3 regions of the Paramixta manurensis genome follow, and region 2 is predicted to be linked to each of the others. Evidence: predicted binding sites of a transcription regulator. Region 2 holds the regulator's gene; each other region holds the start of a gene.
The links. Region 2 encodes LexA, which represses DNA repair genes until DNA is damaged. Its sites were predicted from a motif close to TNCTGTATGTACATACAGNA; they were not measured.
Positions count from the first base shown of each region.

Region 1: a site for LexA is predicted at 1,562-1,581, ahead of umuD (translesion error-prone DNA polymerase V autoproteolytic subunit). Genes of this name have one in related genera too.
Region 3: a site for LexA is predicted at 2,163-2,182, ahead of rmuC (DNA recombination protein RmuC). Genes of this name have one in related genera too.

Region 1 covers NZ_CP054213.1:80,962-84,244, reverse strand. The annotation lists gene umuC (translesion error-prone DNA polymerase V subunit UmuC) at 1-1,035, opposite strand, end outside; gene umuD (translesion error-prone DNA polymerase V autoproteolytic subunit) at 1,044-1,463, opposite strand; gene PMPD1_RS22595 (hypothetical protein) at 2,357-3,202, shown strand; gene PMPD1_RS22590 (hypothetical protein) at 3,223-3,283, shown strand, end outside.
Region 2 covers NZ_CP054212.1:4,222,266-4,225,548, reverse strand. The annotation lists gene plsB (glycerol-3-phosphate 1-O-acyltransferase PlsB) at 1-463, opposite strand, end outside; gene PMPD1_RS20350 (diacylglycerol kinase) at 592-963, shown strand; gene lexA (transcriptional repressor LexA) at 1,070-1,678, shown strand; gene dinF (MATE family efflux transporter DinF) at 1,772-3,094, shown strand.
Region 3 covers NZ_CP054212.1:4,465,540-4,468,822, forward strand. The annotation lists gene ubiE (bifunctional demethylmenaquinone methyltransferase/2-methoxy-6-polyprenyl-1,4-benzoquinol methylase UbiE) at 1-613, opposite strand, end outside; gene rmuC (DNA recombination protein RmuC) at 689-2,119, opposite strand; gene udp (uridine phosphorylase) at 2,255-3,016, opposite strand.

The sequences.
Region 1 (3,283 bases), on a different replicon from region 2:
GCCCGCTTTCATATACCGGTGGCCATCCAGCCAGATGCGGTCAAGCGCGCGCATGGCCACGCCGATAATGTCCCGGGTATCCTGAGTGGGGAGAGTGAGTTTTTCCCCTGCCGTGTTGCTGTAAAAGGTCTCGCCGGCCGTATGCGGCGAGGTCCGGACAAACACGCTGATGTGCCTGCAGTACTGGCGTTCGCCACGCAGCTTCTCAGCTGCGCGCGTGGCGTACTGGCAGAGTGCCTGCTGCATGGCCAGTTTCGTTGTGATGCGGGAGCCGAAACTGCGGCTGCAGACTATCTGTTGTTTTGTCGGCGGCATCTCCTCCAGAGGAATGCACGACTCACCGTTAAGCTCGCGGACCGTTCGTTCAAGCACCACCGAAAAATTCTTCCGGATGAATGCCGGATGCGTGCGCGCCAGCTCCAGTGCGTTCGTGATCCCGAGCAGGTTGAGTTTTTTTCCGATACGGCGCCCGACGCCCCATATTTCCTCTACCGGCTGTCGCATCAACAGCGCCTCTGTCCGCTTCGGATTGTCAGATGTCAGCGCCAGCACGCCTTTAAACTGGGGCCATTCTTTTGAGGCCCATTGTGCTGATTTCGCCAGCGTTTTGCTGGGGCCACTGCCTACGCCGATGGTCAGGCCCGTGGTGGCCAGCACGTGGGCGCGCAGGCGCCGGCCAAAATGCTCAAAATCCTCGCAGCCATCAATGCCGGTCAGGTTCAGGAACATCTCGTCAATGGAGTATTGCTCAACCTTCGGCGTCATTTCTTCAAGCGCCGACATCACTCTCTGTGATAACGAATGGTACAGCGCATAGTTGGAACTGAAGACATGCACCTTTGCCGGAAAATCCTGTGTTTTTATCTGAAACCAGGGCACCCCCATTTTTATGCCCAGGGCCTTTGCGGCCTGGCTGCGGGCGATCACGCAGCCGTCATTGTTTGAGAGGACCACGACAGGCTTCCCGCGCAGATCGGGCCTGAAAAGAGCCTCACAGGACGCATAAAAGGTGTTGACATCGGCCAGACCAAACATCGGCATGACTACCTCCGCGCCCGGGTGCTGTGAAAAAACCAGGTGACCACGCCAAGCAGCTGCAGTTCCTCCGGATAAATGACGGGATACGCCGGGTTCATCGGCAGCAGCGCAACCTGCGGATGCAGCTGAAGGCGTTTCACGGTGAACTCCCCGCTGACCTCAGCGATCACGATGTCACCCTGGGCGGCCTGTTCTGCGCGATCGACGATCATGACATCGCCATCGTACAGACCCAGCTCTTCCATGCTGCTGCCGCTGGCCCGGACAAAAAAAGTGGCCGCGCGCCGGGTAATGCACAGTTCGTTCAGGTCCAGTTCGGCCTCGACGTAATCCTGAGCCGGTGAAGGGAAGCCGGCCGCGCAGCGGTCTGCGAAAAGCGGAATACGCAGGGCTGAAGGGCGTTCAGCGGGGCTGAGCATAATCATCCGGGAAGTGGAAACAGGCTGTTTCATTGTGCCGTTCTCCCTGCCTGACACCGGCGTTAATTTCTGTGACTCTGCCATGCTAATACGCTCTCGCTTAATACTGTATCGATATACAGTATTATTGAGTAAAACCGGCATGACAAGGGGAGGAAGGACTGGTCAGTGACCGGTAAAACTTATCCTGCTGAGCCAGCTAATAATTTTTTTTAAAATAATTTCTGTGAGGGGAGGGTGTAAGCGGACTTTGCCGGCAGCGGTGAAATGACGCTTCCTCGGCCTGGATGTTCGTTCCTCGCTGCGCTGCGGTACGCCTCAGCCAGGCGCTGCGGCGAGCGTTACCTTTTCTCTTTTCAGGCAATAATGACCTGGCGACTCCGTATCCGGGGGCTCGTTATGCCAGCCGGATGACAATCACCGCGGTAACGGTGAGGCGTGCCGCAGGCTGAGCGGGGGAAATTGACACGCGACCGGCGGGATTTTATAGTGGCCACTCTGCCGTACAGGCAGCTAAGAAACTCCGGTCTAAGAACCACTCGTACACTGCCGGACAGGCAGCTTAGAAAAATATTAAGCACTCATGCTCTGGTCATTGACTGCCGTACAGGCAGACTGAAACAGTACACAACGGCGGCGACTCTGCTGCCGTTGTTCAGTCACGTCAGTGATGATGCTCATTTTCCGTCAGGTGCGGTACGCACTTCATCCCGTTTTCGCGTCGTTCACTCCTCTTCCACCGCATTCCTTCGTTTGCCTCAGCCTGCCAGTGTTCACCGGTATATCACGGCTTATTCCGGAATTTACCGTTTTTCGATAATTATTTTGATGTAAAAATTGCTTGTTTACCGTTTTTCGTTAAACTAAAGGTAAGTCAGGTACCACACGGGATATAAACCATGCATTATGAATTCGCCCTGGATTCGCTGAACGAATTCCGCAAACGCTCCGGGAACGGTGACTTCGAATTTATTAAAAACTGGGCAACGGAGCCTGAAATGCTTGCCTTTGCCGCCAGTAACGGTGACAGCAAGGCGGCGGATATTTGTCGTACCATCAGTGGCATGACGGGATACAGCAAGCCAACCGCAAAGCAGAAGGCGGCGCTGGCCGTATCCATGCTCAGCGGTCGCACCGCAAAAGATATCCTCATTGCCGTCTACGGTGAAAAAATGGCGGCGTTATTTGCTGAACAGGAGGCGGCTGAGCTGGCCGGCGATCCTGTCCGTGCTGAAGCAGCGAAATCCGGCATTAAAATCTCCGGGCGGCGCATCGCGTTCGGGCTGATAGCGGAATGGATTGCTAAACCTTCTCACGAAGAAGAGGGGGTGACGTACCGTGCCAGTGAGAAAGCGGTCGCCATGCTGGAAGATGAGAACGCCGATCATAACGGACCGGGCGGGCTTGTCACCGCAGAGATTGCCGGAGAGCTGATCGTGGTTACGATGCGTGAACTCAAAAAGCTGGGGCAGAAAGACCATTTCGTTAAGCAGTTTGAAACAGAAACCACAGATTTAAAAACGTATATCGATAAACATTACGCAAGCCAGCGCGAGTTCGCGCAGGCCATGGGGGTCGCGGACAGTAAAGTCAGTCTCTGGTGTAAAGAGGGCTGGATTGTCTACGGTAACCACCTCTGGAGCTCAAAGCGCTCGCTGCCCGCGACAGACAGTGAGCGCGCTATAAACATACCTGCGACAGGCCGGAAAATACAGGCGGCCGGCGGCGCCGGAAAGGATGACTAAACGTATGAAGGGAGCATGTCATGAAAGCCATTATCATCAGATATCAACACGGCGATAGCGAAACAATCCGTATCCTGGGTT
Region 2 (3,283 bases):
AGAATTTCTGTACGCCATTCAAAACTCGCAAATGGGGTGCCGATTCGCCCTGGATTTCACGACCCGGCGCGCGACCGAACATCACCGAAACCGGCACCATCTGCACATCTAACTCAGCGTTACTGCGGTGCAGGTCCAGATAGTCGTGGAACAGTTTGACCGATTGCAAGTTAGGCACGAAATAGGGGAAAACACGCGGGCCGTCATGGATAAACACATGGCGCGGCAGCAGCGTCCCGTCAATCTCCAGCGGTTCCAGCGGATCGGGAAGATCATAACGGCGGCATTGCATGCGCAAAGCAAGGAGATCGGCCTTTGAATCATAAGGCAATACATACATAATAGGGCGCGACGTATCGAGCCCCAATTCGGCGATCGGGTGTGATGGGATCGCCTTGCTTTTCACCAGAAAAGTAAGTGGTAAATTCAACAACTTATAATAGATTTTACGCCAACCTGACATAGACAACATGAAGCCTCTTGTTAGCAAAGCGCCGCAAGCATACCAGAAAGCGCTTCGAATATCTGTTGTGTTGCACGGTGTGCGACACCTTCACATTGACGTTAAACATTCCAAAGGGTTCCCTGATTATGGCAAATAACGTAACCGGCATGACGCGAATCATAAAAGCGGCAGGTTATTCTTGGAAAGGATTACGAGCCGCGTGGCAAAATGAAGCGGCGTTTCGGCAGGAATCGATAGCGGCGCTGGTGGCGATCGTGGTGGCATGTTGGCTGGATGTTGATGCCATTACCCGCGTCTTGCTCATCGGGTCGGTATTTCTGGTGATTATTATTGAAGTATTGAACAGTGCAATTGAAGCGGTTGTAGACCGGATTGGCAGTGAAATTCACCCGCTGGCGGGGCGCGCGAAAGATATGGGGTCGGCGGCGGTCTTGCTGAGTATTCTGTTGGCGGTCTTCGTATGGGTGATGCTGCTGTGGCCGCATCATTTGGGATGAGGCTTCCAAAAATGCACAAACCGCTGTTTTTTACCCACGTTTAGGTTTTCAATCCGTAAATACCTGTATATACTCACAGCGACTGTATAAACAACCAGGGGGCGGGATGAAAGCGTTAACGGCAAGGCAGCAGCAGGTTTATGACCTGATTCGTGACCATATTAATCAAACCGGTATGCCACCGACGCGTGCTGAAATCGCCTCCCAACTGGGTTTTCGTTCCCCGAATGCGGCAGAAGAGCATCTGAAAGCGCTGGCGCGTAAGGGCGTGATTGAGATTGTTTCCGGCGCTTCGCGCGGTATTCGCTTAATGGCGGAAGAGGAAGAGGGGCTACCGCTGATTGGGCGCGTCGCCGCCGGTGAACCTCTGCTGGCGCAAGAGCATATTGAAAGCCGCTTTCAGGTTGATCCGTCGCTATTTAAACCCAATGCGGATTTTTTACTGCGCGTTAGCGGTATGTCAATGAAAGACATCGGTATTATTGACGGCGATTTGTTAGCGGTGCATAAAACGCAGGATGTGCGCAACGGCCAGGTGGTGGTGGCGCGTATCGATGATGAAGTTACCGTTAAACGCCTAAAAAAACAGGGTAACATTGTACAGTTGCTGCCGGAAAATAATGAGTTTGAGCCTATTGTGGTCGACTTGCGTCAACAGAACCTGACCATTGAAGGTTTGGCGGTGGGCGTGATCCGTAATAGCGACTGGCTGTAACCGCCATCTGATAACGCGTCGGTCTTTGCCGCCGACGCATTGATCCTCTCTCCTCGCCGGTTTCTGCCGCGGGAGCATTGCCTCTAAACGATAATGCAACTTTTTACCGCGACGGATAAACAGCTCTGGCGGCTGGCGCTGCCAATGATCCTTTCCAATGTCACCGTTCCGCTGCTGGGGTTGGTTGATACGGCGGTGATTGGTCATCTCGACAGCCCGGTTTATCTTGGCGGCGTCGCGGTTGGCACTACGACGACCAGTTTCCTGTTCATGTTGCTGTTGTTCTTACGCATGAGCACCACCGGTTTAACCGCCCAGGCGTTTGGCGCGGGCAACACAACCGCACTGGCGCGCGCCCTGATGCAACCTTTGCTGATTGCCGTGGTTGCCGGTCTTTTCTTCGTCTTATTACGCAATCCTCTCAGCCAGTTAGCGACCGGTATTGTTGGCGGTAGCCCTGCGGTACTGGAACAAGCACATTTATTCATCTCTATTCGTTGGTTAAGCGCACCGGCAACGCTGGCAAATCTGGTTATCCTCGGGTGGCTACTTGGCGTTCAGTACGCGCGTGCGCCAGTCATTCTGCTGATTGTCGGTAACCTGGTGAACATTTTGCTCGACTTGTGGTTTGTTATCGGGTTGAAGTGGGGCGTGCAGGGCGCGGCGGCGGCTACCGCGATTGCGGAATATGTCACACTGGCGGTTGGCGTGCTGATGGTGATTCATGTGTTACGCCTGCGTGGCGTGACGCTTAGGCAGTTAAGGCAAGGATGGAAAGGGGATTTTCGTCGGCTGCTGCGCCTCAACCGCGACATTATGCTGCGTTCACTATTACTACAACTTTGCTTCGCCTCGCTGACGGTGCTCGGCGCGCGTATTAGTAGTGATGTGGTGGCGATTAATGCGGTGTTGCTGATGTTTCTGACTTTTACCGCCTACGCATTGGATGGTTTTGCTTATGCAGTGGAGGCCTTTTCTGGTGAGGCATGGGGCGCTCGCAACGGTAAGCAATTAATCAATGTGTGGCGAGCTGCCTGCCGGCAAGCGGGCGTAGTCGCTTGCCTGTTCGCAGTGATATATGCCTGTTTTGGCAGTGCGATTGTCGCCTTACTCACCTCAATACCTGAATTACGGGTAATGGCGGACCGTTACCTAGTCTGGCAGGTGGTATTGCCGCTGGTTGGGGTCTGGTGTTACCTGTTGGATGGGATGTTTATTGGCGCTACGCGCGGGCGTGAAATGCGTAACAGCATGGCCCTGGCGGCGCTCGGGTATGGGCTATCATTATTGACGTTGCCGTGGCTGGGTAACCATGGTTTATGGCTCGCAGTAGCGGTGTTTCTTGCGCTACGAGGCCTGACCCTCGGCTGGGTGTTACGCCGCCACTGGCAGCACGGCACCTGGTTTAATGCCTGACATATTTTCTTACCGCCCTCACACTCTTCTCTTACCTACTGATATTTCTCTTATTTTATAATTTTATCTGCCGCTTTCTCTGCTTTTCTGGATGGAAAAACTGGATTTTAAGGCAGGGTTGGTAATTTGCACTATAGTTAAAGTTATCGTCAGCAAGAAAATAGCGTTTTATTTTGCAGCGAAGCGTTG
Region 3 (3,283 bases), 240 kb from region 2:
AGCTCTCCGCATCCTGCGCCACCAGCTCGCCAATACGCGGCAAAATATGAAACGAGTAGGCGTCATACGCCTTATTCAGCGGCTCAAGCAGCGGCTTAGAGAACTCCAGCACCAGCAAACGGCCACCGGGTTTCAGCACCCGAAACATGGAGGCCAGCGCCTTCTCTTTTTCCGTTACGTTACGCAGCCCGAACGAGATGGTGATGCAATCGAAATAGTTATCCGGGAACGGTAAGGCTTCGGCGTTCGCCTGCACATAGCTGACATTGCCCACCACGCCATTATTGCGTAGCTTCTCGCGGCCCATTTTCAGCATTGAGCTGTTTATATCCGCCAGTACCACCTGCCCGGTATCGCCAACCAGACGCGAAAACTTCGCAGTGAGATCGCCGGTACCACCGGCCAAATCCAGGACACGCTGCCCACGGCGCACGCCGCTACAATCAATGGTAAAACGCTTCCAGATACGGTGAATGCCGAACGACATCAAATCATTCATCACGTCATATTTCGCCGCGACGGAATGGAAAACACCCGCCACCATCTCCGCTTTTTCGCTTTTCGCTACGGTACGAAAACCGAAATGGGTTGTTTCCTGCGATTCATCTGCCATGTGTTTTGCCTGCTCCACAATCAAGTATCCCGGAAGTGTATCAGAGTCACGGTAGTCAGGCACGTTACCCCTCGGTTATTCATTGATACGGCGCAACAGATCGCTTGCCACGGGGGGTAGCGTTTCGTCATCACCATCCGCCTCCTCTTCCGCTGCGGTATCCGGCGCGTCTGCAGCCGCTTGCTCGGCCAGATGCGGATTAATTGGGCGTTTCACTTCAACACCCAGTTGGCGAAACCCTTCAGTCTGCGCAATCAGATTTCCGCGACCCTCAGCCAGTTTTTTCATCGCCTGACGGTAACTCTCCTGTGCCTTATCCAGGTTTTGGCCGATGCCGCTCATATCATCAACAAACAAGCGCATCTTATCGTACAGTTTGGCCGCCCGATCGGCGATACGTTGCGCGTTACGACTTTGATGTTCATAGCGCCAAAGATTGTTAATGGTACGCAACGCGACCAACAGCGTGGTGGGGCTAACTAACATAATGTTCTGCTGCAGCGCCTCGCTAATTAGCTCCGGCTGCCGATCAATAGCTAACAGAAAAGCAGGCTCAATCGGGATAAACATCAACACATAATCCAACGAGCGTAAACCCGGTAATTGTTGATAATCTTTGCGACTCAGCAAACGAATGTGACCACGTATTGCCGCAATATGCTCGTTGATTGCCTGCTCACGCGTAGCCTCATCGTCGCCATTAAAGTAACGCTCATAGGCAATTAAGGTCATTTTGGCATCAATCACTACGTCTTTGCCTTGCGGTAACCTGACAATCACATCTGGCTGCATACGACTATTGCGATCGACCTGCACACTAACCTGGGTTTCATATTCATGCCCTTCGCGTAGCCCCGAAGCCTCCAAAACGCGGCTTAACACCACTTCGCCCCAGTTCCCCTGGGTTTTATTATCGCCTTTTAATGCTTTCGTCAGGTTGATCGCCTCTTGCGCCATTTGCGCATTAAGCTGTTGTAAGTTGCGGATTTCGTGGGAAAGCGTATGGCGCTCACGGGCCTCCTGGCCAAAACTTTCCTGCACCTGACGGCGAAAGCCATCAAGTTGCTCGCGCAACGGGGTGATAAGCGCATTCAGGCTTTGTCGGTTCTGTTCATCCACCTTTCGCCCACTGTGTTCAAAAATGCGATTGGCGAGATTTTCGAACTGGGTGGTCAAACGCTGCTCGCTGTTCGCCAGCATGCGCTGTTTCTCTTCAGCGGCGATACGTGTCTCTTCCAGACGAATAGTTATTTCGCGTAACTCAACTTCCTGGGCACGATTAATCTCCAGTTGGTTACGTAGTTCCCGACCAAGCTGTTCGCTTTCATTACGCCAGTAATCGAAGTGATGTAGCTTTTCTTGCGCCGCGGCCAGCGTGCCGTGCATTTGGCGCAATTCGGTTTCCCGTTCCGCCTGTTGCCGTGCGGCGCGCAGCCATGCCAACGCCCAACCAACCAGCAACCCCGCCAGCCCAAGACATAAGCTTAAAATCAATTGGTTATCCACAGTTCCCCCGCCCGGCACCTTCAACAGGGAAAAGGTAGAGCGCTACTGTATGAATGTCCAGACAAAAATGACCTGACGCCAGGTATCGGCGTGAAGAAAACAGGCGCCGGACGGCGCCTGTGGGCAGAGAAAGGGCTAGATCAGACGGCGCGCGGCTTCAACTACAATTTTGACCGCATCGCTTTCGGTTTGCTTCATGGTTTCCGCATCGGGGATTTCTTTCTGCGTGCGGTTTACAATAACCCCGGCAACCATACCGGCACGCAACCCTTGGCTGGCGCACATGGTCAGTAACGTAGCGGACTCCATTTCATAATTCAGTACCCCCATCTGTTGCCACTCCTTCATCGAATTCTGGAAACGGCTAACCACCCGCCCGGAGAAGGTGTCATAACGTTCCTGTCCAGGATAGAAGGTATCGGAAGATGCGGTAATACCAATATGTGTAGTCGCGCCCACGGCTTTCGCCGCCTCCACCAGCGCGGTGGTGCAGGTAAAGTCTGCCACCGCCGGGAACTCCATCGGCGCGAAGTGCAGACTGGCGCCATCCAGACGTACCGAGCCGGTAGTCACCAGCACATCGCCAACCTGAATATGCGGCTGAATAGCGCCGGTGGTGCCTACGCGTAAGAATGTGCGCACACCCAGTTGCGCCAATTCTTCAACCGCGATAGAAGTAGAAGGGCCACCAATGCCAGTGGAACAAACGATGACGGCTTTGCCGTTCAGCTCCGCACGCCAGGTGGTGAACTCTCGGTGTGAGGCCAGGTGAACCGGGTTATCCATCAACGCCGCGATTTTCTTCACGCGCTCAGGATCGCCGGGCACGATAGCAAGCGTAGCGCCCTGTAAATCAGCTTTGGTGATCCCTAAATGAAAAACATCGGACTGGGCCATAACACGCTCCTGAATTGAAATAAGTTAACTGGCTAATACCGGCTACTCTACGGGAAAAGCGGATAAAATTATGTGAGAGCAATCACTCATAAAAATGAAAGTTACATTTTATCATTCAATAATTGTGATTTATTTCACATAAAAACATTTGTCCGCCCCCTTTTGCCACAAGCTGCCCTGCGCTTTTCATCGCGCCAGTGGTAAAGAAAATATCGCAGCGCTGCACAGAGTCGATGCCTAATCTTGGCTATAGTTACCTGATTGCGC